Regions from separate parts of the Kribbella sp. NPDC003557 genome, predicted to be linked through region 3. Evidence: riboswitches for the same ligand, from Rfam matches in the RefSeq annotation. Region 3 holds a riboswitch; each other region holds the start of a gene.
What was found. Region 3 has a riboswitch for ZMP and ZTP ahead of ABZW60_RS25230 (tetrahydrofolate dehydrogenase/cyclohydrolase catalytic domain-containing protein). Riboswitches for the same ligand answer to the same signal wherever they lie in the genome.

Region 1: another riboswitch for ZMP and ZTP. It lies ahead of ABZW60_RS20945 (glycine hydroxymethyltransferase); the one in region 3 lies ahead of ABZW60_RS25230 (tetrahydrofolate dehydrogenase/cyclohydrolase catalytic domain-containing protein).
Region 2: another riboswitch for ZMP and ZTP. It lies ahead of ABZW60_RS32375 (5-aminoimidazole-4-carboxamide ribonucleotide transformylase); the one in region 3 lies ahead of ABZW60_RS25230 (tetrahydrofolate dehydrogenase/cyclohydrolase catalytic domain-containing protein).

What each region holds. Positions count from the first base shown of each region.
Region 1 covers NZ_JBEXMY010000005.1:59,946-63,932, forward strand. Annotated here, with positions in the region: gene ABZW60_RS20940 (acyl-CoA dehydrogenase family protein) at 1-887, shown strand, start outside; ZMP/ZTP riboswitch at 902-982, shown strand; gene ABZW60_RS20945 (glycine hydroxymethyltransferase) at 1,011-2,459, shown strand; gene ABZW60_RS20950 (DHA2 family efflux MFS transporter permease subunit) at 2,511-3,987, opposite strand, start outside.
Region 2 covers NZ_JBEXMY010000008.1:182,637-186,623, forward strand. Annotated here, with positions in the region: gene ABZW60_RS32370 (MMPL family transporter) at 1-1,927, shown strand, start outside; gene ABZW60_RS32375 (5-aminoimidazole-4-carboxamide ribonucleotide transformylase) at 1,940-2,845, opposite strand; ZMP/ZTP riboswitch at 2,864-2,938, opposite strand; gene ABZW60_RS32380 (class I SAM-dependent methyltransferase) at 2,944-3,672, opposite strand; gene ABZW60_RS32385 (CHAP domain-containing protein) at 3,748-3,987, opposite strand, start outside.
Region 3 covers NZ_JBEXMY010000006.1:114,627-118,613, reverse strand. Annotated here, with positions in the region: gene ABZW60_RS25240 (helix-turn-helix domain-containing protein) at 1-401, opposite strand, end outside; gene ABZW60_RS25235 (phytanoyl-CoA dioxygenase family protein) at 501-1,391, shown strand; gene ABZW60_RS25230 (tetrahydrofolate dehydrogenase/cyclohydrolase catalytic domain-containing protein) at 1,388-2,239, opposite strand; ZMP/ZTP riboswitch at 2,260-2,344, opposite strand; gene ABZW60_RS25225 (nitroreductase family deazaflavin-dependent oxidoreductase) at 2,360-2,779, opposite strand; gene ABZW60_RS25220 (NUDIX hydrolase) at 2,842-3,459, opposite strand; gene prcA (proteasome subunit alpha) at 3,456-3,987, opposite strand, start outside.

The sequences.
Region 1 (3,987 bases), on a different contig from region 3:
ACCCGTTCGCGCTGCAGCGGTTGAAGGACAAGCTCGGGAACCGCTCGAACGCGTCGTCGGAGGTCGAGTTCCACGGCACCATCGGGTACCGGCTGGGTGACGAGGGCGCCGGGGTGCGGACGATCATCGAGATGGTGGCGGCGACGCGGCTGGACTGTGTGCTGGGGTCGGCCGCGCTGCAGCGGCGGGCGCTCGTGGAGGCCGTCTGGCACACGCGGCATCGGTCGGCGTTCGGTGGGTTGCTGGCGGACAAGCCCGCGATGCAGAACGTGCTCGCGGATCTCGCCATCGAGAGCGAGGCAGCAACGGCCCTGGGAATGCGGTTGGCGGCGGCCGTGGACGCTGCGACCGGCGGCGCCGCACAGCAGGCGGCCTTTCGGCGGATCGCTCTGCCGCTCGCGAAGTTCTGGGTGTGTAAGCGGACGCCGTTCATGGTGGCGGAGGCGCTCGAGTGTCTCGGCGGGAACGGGTACGTCGAGGAGTCGGGCTTGCCGCTGCTCTACCGGGAGTCGCCGCTGAACTCGATCTGGGAGGGGTCGGGGAACGTGAACGCCCTCGACGTCCTGCGGGCGCTGCGCAGGCCCGAGTCGCTCGACGCGTGGCTGACCGAGATGGCCGCCGTACAGGGTGCGGACCAGCGGCTGGACGCGGCGGTGAACGACGTACTGCAAGCGCTTGCTGACATCGAGAACGCCGAAGCCGGCGCGCGGCGGCTGGCCGCGCTGATGGCCCTGTGCCTGCAAGCCTCCCTGCTGATCCGGCACTCGACGCCCGAGGTCGCGGACGCGTTCGTGGCGTCCCGGCTGGCCAAGGACTGGGGTGGGGTGTTCGGCACGCTGCCGAGGACGACGCCGTTCCAGCAGATCGTCGACCGCGCGATAGGGTGACTATGCCTTTTCTTTAGGGCAGTCGCGACTGGCGCGCTAGGTGGAGAACCACCGGGGAGCGAAGAACGCGGGCACCGTGCGCCTGGGTGCCGGCGACCCACTGCAACCGCAGGAGAGACAACGATGACTCAACCTTTCGACGCCGCCGCCGCGTCGGCCGCGTACAACAACGCGCTGCAGGTGATCGCCGCGGTGGAGCCCACCATCGCCGGCGCCATCAGGGCCGAGCTGGCCGACCAGCGGTCCTCGCTGAAGCTGATCGCGAGTGAGAACTACGCCTCCCCCGCCACCTTGCTCACGATGGGCAACTGGCTGTCGGACAAGTACGCCGAGGGCACCATCGGGCACCGCTTCTACGCCGGCTGCCAGAACGTCGACACCGTCGAGCAGACCGCGGCCGACCACGCCCGGGCCCTGTTCGGCGCCCCGCACGCCTACGTCCAGCCGCACTCCGGCATCGACGCGAACCTGGTCGCGTTCTGGGCGATCCTGGCCCAGCGGATCGAGTCCCCGGCGCTGGCCGAGGCGGGCGCGAAGCACGTCAACGACCTGACCGAGGACGACTGGACCAAGCTCCGCAAGGCGCTCGGCGACCAGAAGATGCTCGGCATGTCGCTGGACGCGGGCGGTCACCTGACGCACGGCTTCCGGCCGAACATCTCCGGCAAGATGTTCAACCAGCACTCCTACGGCACCGACCCGGAGACCGGGCTGCTGGACTACGACGAGGTGGCCCGCAAGGCCCGCGAGTTCAAGCCGCTGATCCTGATCGCCGGCTACTCGGCGTACCCGCGGAAGGTGAACTTCGCGAAGATGCGCGAGATCGCCGACGAGGTCGGCGCGACCCTGATGGTCGACATGGCGCACTTCGCCGGCCTGGTCGCGGGCAAGGTGTTCACCGGCGACTTCGACCCGGTCCCGCACGCGCACGTCACGACGACCACGACCCACAAGTCGCTGCGCGGTCCGCGCGGCGGCATGGTCCTGTGCCAGCCGGAGTACGCCGATTCGGTCGACCGCGGCTGCCCGATGGTCCTCGGCGGTCCGCTCAGCCAGACGATGGCCGCGAAGGCCGTGGCGCTGGCCGAGGCGCGGCAGCCCTCGTTCCAGCAGTACGCGCAGGCCGTCGCCGACAACGCGGTCACGCTCGCCGAGGGTCTGATGAAGCGCGGCGTGAAGCTGGTCACCGACGGCACCGAGAACCACCTGGTCCTCCTCGACGTCTCGTCGTACGGCATCACCGGCCGGCAGGCCGAGTCGGCGCTGCTCGACGCGGGTATCGTCACCAACCGCAACGCGGTCCCGCGCGACCCGAACGGCGCCTGGTACACCTCCGGCGTCCGGATCGGTACGCCGGCGCTGACCACCCGCGGCTTCGGCGCCGACGAGTTCGACCGGGTCGCCGAGCTGATCGTCGACGTGCTGTCCGCGACGACGCCGACGACCACGTCCGCGGGCGCGCCGTCCAAGGCGAAGTACGTCCTGGCCGACGGCGTCGCCGACAAGACCAAGGCCGCCTCGGCCGAGATGCTCGACAAGTTCCCGCTGTACCCGGGCCTCGAGCTCAGCTGACACACGAAGCAGCGCCCGCTCCCCCGAAGGAGCGGGCGCTGTGTCTTGTGGTCAGGAGTCCTGCACTCCCATCAGCACGTCCTGCGAGGGCTTTGCGGCGCGCTTCGGCATCAGGACGGCCGCGAGGACGGCGCCGGCGACGGCGATGGCGGCGGAGACCCACATCGTGGTGTTCAGGCTGGTGAGGAAGGCGTCCCGCACGGTGTTCGCGAGGTCGGCTGACCCGGTCTTCGCGGCCACCGCGAGTCCGCCGCCGAGGCTCTTCTCGACCGCGTCCGCGGCCTGCGCCGGGAGACCCGTCGTGTCCACGTTGTTCCGGTAGACCGAGTTCAGGACTGTGCCCAGTACGGCGACCCCGACCGTGCCGCCGACCTGGCGGAACGCCTGCAGCAGGCCCGATCCGGTGCCGGCCCGCTCCGGGTCGAGGACGCCGAGCGCCGCGTTCATTGCCTGCGGCATCGAGCACCCGAGGCCGAACCCGACCACGGCGAACCAGATCGCGGTGTAGCCGTACCCGGTGCCGAGGTCGGTGAAGGCGCCGAGCACGAAGCCGACGGCCATGACCGCGAAACCGGTCATCACCACGAGCCGCGTGCCGGCGCGGGCCTCGACCGGTTCGGCCAGCTTGGCGCCGACCGTCATACCGCCGATGAACGGCAGCAGCTTCAGCCCGGTGTGCAGCGCGTCGGACCCGTTGATGCCCTGGAAGTACTGCGGCATCGTGAACAGCAACCCGAAGATCGCGAACACCGACACCGTCAGCAGCACGGCGCCGCCGGTGAAGACCCGCTCGCTGAACAGCCGCAGCTCGATCAGCGGCCCGGTCGCCCGCCGCTGCCAGAGCAGGAATCCGGCGATCAGCACGACGGCCAGCCCGAGGAAGACGACGGTCACGCTGTCACCCCAGGACGTCTCGCCGGCCTTGGTCACGCCGTACACCAGAGCGGCCAGACCCGCACTGGACAAGACGATGCCGGGCCAGTCGATGGCCGGACTGTTCGCGCTGCGGCTCTCCGGGACGAGCAGCGTGACGGCGAGCGCGGCGAGGAACGCGATCGGCACGTTGATGACGAAGATCCACTGCCAGCCGGCGTGGTCGAGCAGCAGGCCGCCGACGATCGGGCCGAGCGGCATGCCGATGCTGTTGGCGACGACGAAGAACCCGATCGCCTTCTTCCGCTCCTCGGCGGTGCGGAACAGCACGGTGATCAGCGACAGCGCGACCGGGACGATCATGGCCGCGCCGATCCCGAGGAAGGCGCGGGCGGCGATCAGCCGGCCGGCCGAGTCCGACAGCGCGCAGGCCACGGACGCCAGCCCGAACAGCGACAGCGCGATCGCGATGATCCTGCGCCGCCCGTACCGGTCGCCGAGCAGGCCGGCCGGCAGCAGCAGCGCGGCCAGCACCAGGTTGTAGCTGTTCGCCATCCACTGCAGCTGGCTGGTGGACGCGTCCAGGTCCTGGGCGAGCGTCGGCAGGGCGACGTTGAGCACGGTGGTGTCCAGGCCGAGCACGAGGACGGCGAGA
Region 2 (3,987 bases), on a different contig from region 3:
CTCGCAGGCGGCGTACATCTCCAAGGACGGCAGCATCGTGAACGCGCCGGTCTCGTTCTCGGTGGTCCCGGCCTCGCTCGACAGTTCGTACCTGGACAAGCTCGACGCGGCGGTCGGGCCGGCCCGCGCGGCCGGCCTCCAGGTCGAGTACGGCGGCGGCGCCGGGCAGATCGGGAAACAGGCCGACGACCTGTTGTCGGAGGCGATCGGCCTCGGACTCGCGCTGGTACTGCTGTTCCTGATGTTCCGGTCGATCGTCGCGGCCGGACTCCCGCTGCTGGCGGCGGTCTTCAGCGTCGGCGGCGGACTGGCGATCCTCGGCCTGCTGGCGGCCGTGAAGCAGTTCCCGGTGTCCGCGCCGACGGTCGCGACGTTGCTCGGCCTCGGGGTCGCGATCGACTACGGACTCTTCCTGGTGTCACGCCATCGTGAGCAGCTGGACGACGGGATGAGCGTGGGCGAGTCGGCGGGACGGGCCGCGTCCACCTCCGGTGCGGCGATCCTGGTCGCGGGCGGGACGGTCGTGATCGCGATCCTCGGCCTGTACGTATCCGGCGTACCGTTCGTCGGCGCGCTCGGGCTGTCGTCGGCGATCGTGGTCGCCGTCACGGTGCTGGCCGCGCTGACGCTGATCCCCGCCCTGCTGGGACTCGCGAAGCTGATGGTCCTGAACCGCAAGGACCGGCATCACCTCGCCGAGGAACGCGAGCTCGAGGCCGGTCTCGCGGACGAGTCGGCGATCGCCGAGCACCGCGCGGAGGAACACGAACGCCGGGACGCCAAACACGAGCAGAGCGCGTTCGCGCGCTGGGGGCGCATGGTGAGCGCCCGGCCCTGGCCGTGGGGCATCGCCGCCACGGTGGTGCTGCTCGTGCTGGCGATCCCGCTGCTGTCGATGAACCTCGGCCAGCTCGACGCCGGTACCGACCCGGCCGAGGACTCCAGCCGCAAGGCGTACGACCTGATCGCGCAGGGCTTCGGTCCGGGGGCCAACGGTCCGCTGACGGTCGTCGTCCAGCTCGAGTCGGTGAGTCCGGCCGACAAGCAGTCGGTGCTCAGCGGGCTCGCGTCGACGCTGCAGACGACCCCGGGCGTGGCCGCCGTCCAGCAGCCGACCACGAACAGCGCCGGGACGACCGCGATCATCAACGTCGTCCCGACCACGTCGCCGTCGTCGGCCGAGACCGAGGACCTGATCAGCCGGATCCGCGACGACGTGCTGCCCGCCCAGAAGGAACCGACGTACGTCGTCGGCACCACCGCCGGGTACGTCGACTTCACCGAGAAGGTGGGCGGCCGGATGCCGTGGCTGATCGGGGCCGTGGTGCTGCTCGCGTTCGTGCTGCTGACGGTCGCGTTCCGCTCGCTGCTGATCGGGGTGAAGGCCGCGATCCTCAACCTGTTGTCGGTCGGGGCCGCGTACGGGGTGATCGTCGCGGTCTTCCAGTGGGGCTGGGGATCGTCGCTGGTCGGCATCGACGAGAAGGTGCCGATCCCGTCGTTCGTGCCGATGCTGATGTTCGCGATCGTGTTCGGGCTGTCGATGGACTACGAGGTGTTCCTGCTGTCCCGGGTGCACGAGGCCTGGATCGCGACCCGGGACAGCCACCGCGCGGTGGCGATCGGGATCGGCGCGACGGCGCGGGTGATCACCACCGCGGCCGCGATCATGGTCGTGGTCTTCCTGAGCTTCGTCCTGGACGACGACCCGACGGTGAAGATGCTGGCGGTCGGCATGGCCGTGGCCGTCCTGATCGACGCCAGCATCGTCAGGATGATCCTGGTCCCGTCCGTGATGACACTGCTCGGCCCGCGGGCCTGGTGGCTGCCGCGCTGGCTGGACCGCATCGTGCCCGACATCCAGCTCGAGGGCGGGCCGCCGCCGGCACCCCCGGCCCCCAGGGAGAAGGTCGGCTCGGCCCCCTGATCAGTGCCGTGATCAATGGCGGAACAGCCGTACGCCGGTCGGGGACCAGGTGATCCCGGCCGCCGTACAGGCTGCCGCGACCTCGGGTGAGCGGATCGAACCGGCCGGCTCGGCGATCTGCGCGACGCCGTAGCGCTGGGCCTCCACCACGTTGTCGGTGAACGGCAACGCGCCGTCGGAGACCATCGACACGCCGGTCAGCGGATCGGCCGAGTGGCGGGCCCACCACAGCGTCGCCTTCTCGCCGGCGAGGCGGGTGCAGTCCACCCGTGACTGCTGCCCGGCGCCGACCCCGATCGTCATCCCGTCCTTCACGAACACGACGGTGTTGGACTGGGTGTACCGGGCGACGATCATGCCCAGCAGCAGATCACGCGCGGCGGCGTCCGGCACCTCGTCGGCCAGCAGGTCCCGGGTCAACGGCCGTGCGTCGCGCGTCTGCGACAGCCGGACCCCGAACAGCTCGCGGACCTCCTCCGCGGGCGGTTCGAAAGCCGGGTCGACCTCCAGCACGAGGTAGGTCCCGCGCTTCTTCGCGGCCAGGATCTCGACGACGCCCTCGTCGTACCCGGGCGCGATGATCCCGTCCGACACGACCCGTTTCAGCACCGCGGCCAGCTCGAGGTCGACCGGATGCGAGACCGCCACGAAGTCGCCGTACGACGACTTCGGGTCGGCGTCGCGGGCCCGGGTGTATGCCTCCGCCGCCGTCTCGCCGATGGCTGCGCCGGCGGGGGAGACGTGCTTGTACGACGCAGCGGCCGGCTTTCCGAGCGTGTGCGCGGCCTCCCGCACCAGTTGCCAGCCGGTCAGGGCGTCGAGGATGTTGATGTACGACGGTTCGCCGGCGACGACCGTGAACGGCGGGTGCTCGAGCGTCGCCGTCTGATGAGGGTTCGTTCCGTACCGCAGGCGCATCGGGACCTCCGAGTCGATCGGAGGCGCCCAGGCGGACGACGCCCTGTACTTTCGCTCCCTGGTGGTGATCCACCCTCGCCAGTCGCGGTACGGCCAGACTACTTCGTGGCCCGGACGACCAGCAGCGCCGCGTCCGCGGTGAGCGGCTGCCCGTGCCACCCGCTGTCGATCGTCACGTCGGTGAATCCGGCCTGCAGCAGGTCGGTCGTGATCTCCTCGGCCGACCGGAAGTACAAGACGTTGCGGTAGACCGCGTCGTGGCCGTCCGGGAACACGTTGTGCGCGTCGAACACCACCCGCCCGCCGGCGATCTCGATCAGCTCGAGCCATTCCTTCAGATGTCCGAACGCCGTGTCGCGTTCGCCGTACGTCGCCTCGCTGGTCCACTGCGCCCACGCGCGGGCCGCCGGGTTGCGCGACTCGAACGCGAACATCCCGCCGGGACGCAGCGCGGCGGCGAGGGCGGTCGCCGCGGCCCGGTGGTCCGCGACGTGCATCATCGTGTTGCCGCTGCTGACGACGAGATCGGCGTCGCCCGCGGGCTCCACCACCCGGTGGTCGCCGTCGATCCAGGTGACCGCGTCGGCGCCCGGCTGCCGGCGCGCGTAGCCGAGCATCGTCGGGCTCGGGTCGATGCCGATCACCGCCCGGCCCGGTGTGGCCAGGGAGCGGGTCAGCATGCCGGTGCCGCAGCCGAAGTCGATGACCTTCGTCGCACCCTCGGCCAGCGCCCGGTAGTACGCGTGGTCGTCGCCGGGCGGGTTGTCCAGGTCGTAGAGATGCACCAGCTGCTCGTCGCCGTACGGATCGTCAGTCACCTTTCGCATGCTAGGTCCTGCCGCGGACCAGGCAGTTGGGGAGCCGGTGCGGGGGACGAGTTCCGCACCGGCTCGATCAGGGGATCAGACCGCGGACACCCAGGCGTAGATGTCGGCGGGGCGACCGGCGCTCTCGGCGTGCTGCGGATCGAACGGCCCGTGCTTGCGCACCTCGTTGTCCGAGTTGCCCTCGACCGTGGTGATCCTCCCGTCGGTGCCGACGGCAACGACCACGCCGGTGTGCACGCTGGTGTCGGTGTTGTCGGGACCGGTGCCGTAGAGCACGATGTCGCCCGGCTGCATCCCGGTGTCGCCGTCGTGGGT
Region 3 (3,987 bases):
GCACCGGCCAGATCCAGCACGTAGGCGCACAGCTCCTCGAGCAGACCCGGATCGGACATCGACCGCACCGACGGCCAACCGGCCGGATCGCCGAGCCCGCCGAAGTCGTCGATCTGGAAGTGCACATAGGCGTGCCGCGACCAGCGATCACAGTCCCAGATATAGGCGTCCCGGTGTCCGCGTCGGGCGAGCGCCACCGTCCCCGGGCGCAGCTCGTGCTCGACAGTCGCCTGCCGTACGCCGGCGTCGTCGTACACCTCGGTCCGCCAGAGCGCCGATCCGTGCAGGATCCAGAGCAGCTCGAAGTTCGGCAACCAGCGCGGTCCGTAGGTCGCGCCGGGCGCGTAATCCGCGATCTGGACCAGGGAGTTCACGCTGATCGCCGGTGGTCCCGAGGTCACGAACAGATAGTAAAGCGCGCGGCCGCGACATTGGCGGGGGCCATCGGCCCTGAGACGGTGAACCGGACACCGACACCTGGACCGGACGGAGCCCCGCCCATGCCCTCTGCCACCCGCGTACGTCGCTTCGACGCGGTCACCGACGAGCTGATCGAGTCCTACCGCCGGGACGGCTTCGTCGTCCTCGATCAGGCGTTGTCACCCGGCCAGGTGACCGATCTCCACACCGCGGCCGAGCAACTGTGCCGCGGTGACCTCGGCGCCGTCGGCGGCGTTCCGGCCGCCCGACCCACAGACGCCGAGCCCACAGACGATGTCCTGCGCAGGTTCTTGTGCATCCACCATCCGCACAAGGTGTCCGACGCGGCCCTTGCCGCACTTCACGCCCCCAGCGTGGTCGAGGCGCTCACCGCTCTGATCGGGCCGAACGTGAAGGCGATGCAGTCGATGCTGTTCATCAAGCCCGAGGGCAAGCCGGGCCAGGCGTGGCACCAGGACGAGTTCTTCATCCCGACCAGGGACCGGTCGCTGACCGCCGCCTGGATCGCGCTCGACGACGCGACGGTGGAGAACGGCTGCCTCTGGGTGCTGCCCGGCTCGCATCAACGCGGCGTCATCTATCCCGACCGGGAGCAGGACGACCTCCGCTTCGACTGCACGGTGGAGGCGTTCGACTTCCCGTACTCCGACGACGACGCCGTACCGGTCGAAGTACCGGCAGGATCGGCGGTGATCTTCAACGGCTACCTCTTGCACCGATCACTGCCGAACACCGGCCGGCACGGACTCCGCCGCGCGCTCGCCAACCACTACATGAGCGCGGAGTCGCTGCTGCCCTGGCAGTCCGTGCCGGACGGCGTCCACGTCGGCAAGCACGACTACCGCGACATCGTGATGGTCGCCGGCACCGATCCGTACGCCTACAAGGGCATCGACGACATCGCCCGGCCGCACTCCCGTCCGGACAAGGACGGCGGCTGCGACCGCTAACCCAGCTGCGCCTCGGCGGCGTCGACCGTCTGCTCCAGCAGCAGGGCGATCGTCATCGGCCCGACCCCGCCCGGGACCGGCGTGATCAGCCGGGCGACCTCGGCCGCCTCCGCGAAGTGCACGTCGCCGACGTTGCCCTCGTTGTATCCGGCGTCGACCACCACCGCGCCCGGCTTCAGCCAGTCGCCGCGGACGAACTCCGCCTTGCCGACGGCCGCGATCAGGACGTCGGCGGTCCGGACCAGGTCCGGCAGGTCGCGGGTCCGGGAGTGCGCGTACGTGACGGTCGCGTTCGATGCCAGCAGCAACATGCCGGCCGGCTTGCCGAGGATCGGGCTGCGGCCGATGACGACCGCGTGCGCCCCTTCGAGCGGTACGTCGTACGCCGCCAGCAGCCGCATGATCCCGCCGGGCGTCGCGGACCGGAAGCCGGGGTCCCTGGTGTCATTGAACGCCATCGCCGCGAACGAGCGCATCGTCACGCCGTCGACGTCCTTCGCCGGGTCGATCGCCTCGAAGGCGGCCCGCTCGTCGATCTGTGCCGGCACCGGATGCTGCAGCAGGATCCCGTGCACGGCCGGGTCGTCGGACAGTTTGGTGATCTCCGCGACGAGTTCCTCGGTGGTCGTCGCGGCCGGCAGCACGACGCTGCGCGAAGCGATCCCGGCCTTCTTCGACCGGTTCTGCTTCATCCGCACGTAGGTCGCCGACGCCGGGTCGTCACCGACCAGGACGGTCGCCAGGCACGGCTGCACGCCGTACTGCTCCTGCACGACGCGGGCGCGGTCGGCGGCCTTGGCGACCATCCCGGCCGCGAGATCGGTCCCGATCATCAGATCAGCGGTCATCTGAAGCACTCCTCTGCGTTCGAAGGTGCCCAGGCGCGCGGCGAAGCCGGATGGCAGACCGTTCCCCGGTGGTCGTCCACCTCAGCGCCAGTCGCGGTCCGCTGTCAGGATACCGAGCGCTCAGGCGCGCTTCAGCGCGAGGACCGGGATGGTGCGGATCCCGGCGGTCTTGCGTTCGTAGTCGGCGAAGCCCGGGTAGCGTCGGGCCTGCTCGGCGTAGATGCGGTCGCGCTCGGCGCCGGTCACCTCGCTGACGACGACCTCGTACGTCTCGGTGCCGACCTCGACGGTGCCCTTACCGGCCGCGACGAGGTTGCGGTACCACTCCGGGTTGGTGGGGGCTCCGCCCTTGCTGGCGAAGACGTAGATGACACTCGGGTCGGTCTCGTCGGCCAGGTACATCGTCGGGGCGACGTACTCCTGTCCGCTCTTGCGGCCGTAGTGGTGCAGCAGCACCATCGGAGCGCCCTCGAACTGGCCTCCGACCTTGCCGTCGTTCGTCCGGAACTCCGTGATGACGTTCGCGTTCCAGTCGCTCATATCGTTGTCCTCCGCAGATGTGCTAGAGCAAGCCTGCGTGGTCCAACGCCAGATAGGCGGCATCAATTCCAGTCATCGCACCCGGAGTGCGCAGCTCGGCACGGAACGCGTCCACGGTCAGCTCCACCGGGACACAGTCCTCGGTCTCGTCCAGCTGCTGCTTCCCGTCCGGGCGGCAGCCGTGCGATCGCGACGTACTTGCGGTACGTCGAGGAGGCGCCGGACCACTGCCAGCCGACCACGTCGAGCGTCTCGCAGGTGTAACCGGTCTCCTCCTCGAGCTCCCGTGCACCTGCGAGGGCGACGTCCTCGCCGGGCTCGACCAGGCCGCCGGGCAGATTCGTGACCACGGCATCGGGACCGGCCCGGAACATCCGGATCGTGACGATCCGGCCCTCGGGTGTCAACGGCAGCACGGTCACACCTGCGGTGATCCCGTCGGCGGACTTCGGGCCGAGGACGTCCCAGTCGACCTCGCGCCCGTCCGGCAGCCGGTACCGCCGGAGGCTCACACTCAGGAACCGGTTGAAGCCAGGCTCCTCCCCCACGAGCACCCACGGCCCGGGGTCCCCATCCCGGAACTCTCCCGGAGGCGCCGCGACGGCGCCGGCCGACCGGCCGTCAGACGGCGCAGCCGCCACCTCGTCGGTGGCGGCTGCGTCGTCGAGCTGGTCCGTCACAGGGGACGGTCGGTGTCGGGATCCTCCGGCGGTGCGACCGGTGCGTCGTCCTCCGGCGGGGCGGTCGGAGCTTCGTCGGTCGACGACTCCCCTGACGCCTCGGACTTGCCCTCGCCCTCGGCGGGCTCCGTCGGCGCCTCGGCCGGACGGGACTCGCTCAGGATGCCGGCCAGCGTCTCCTCGGACATCCGCTTGAACTTGCGCACCTGGGACCGGGTGCGGTCCAGGACCGCGACCTCGAGCTGGTCCGGCGTCAGCTCCCGGACCTCGGTGCCGTCGTGGCCGAGCGCGTCCACCGCGAGCCGGAGCGCGCCGGCCAGCGAGATGCCCTCGGTGTAGTGCTCGCCGACGTAGTCCGCGACCTGGTCGGCCGGGCCGCCCATCACGGCGTACCCACGGACGTCGGCGATGGAGCCGTCGTACGTGAGCCGGTAGATCTGGTCCTCGGCCGCGCTGGTGCCGATCTCGGCGACCAGGATCTCGACCTCGAGCGGCTTCTCGCCGCCGGAGGAGAAGATCGCGCCGAGG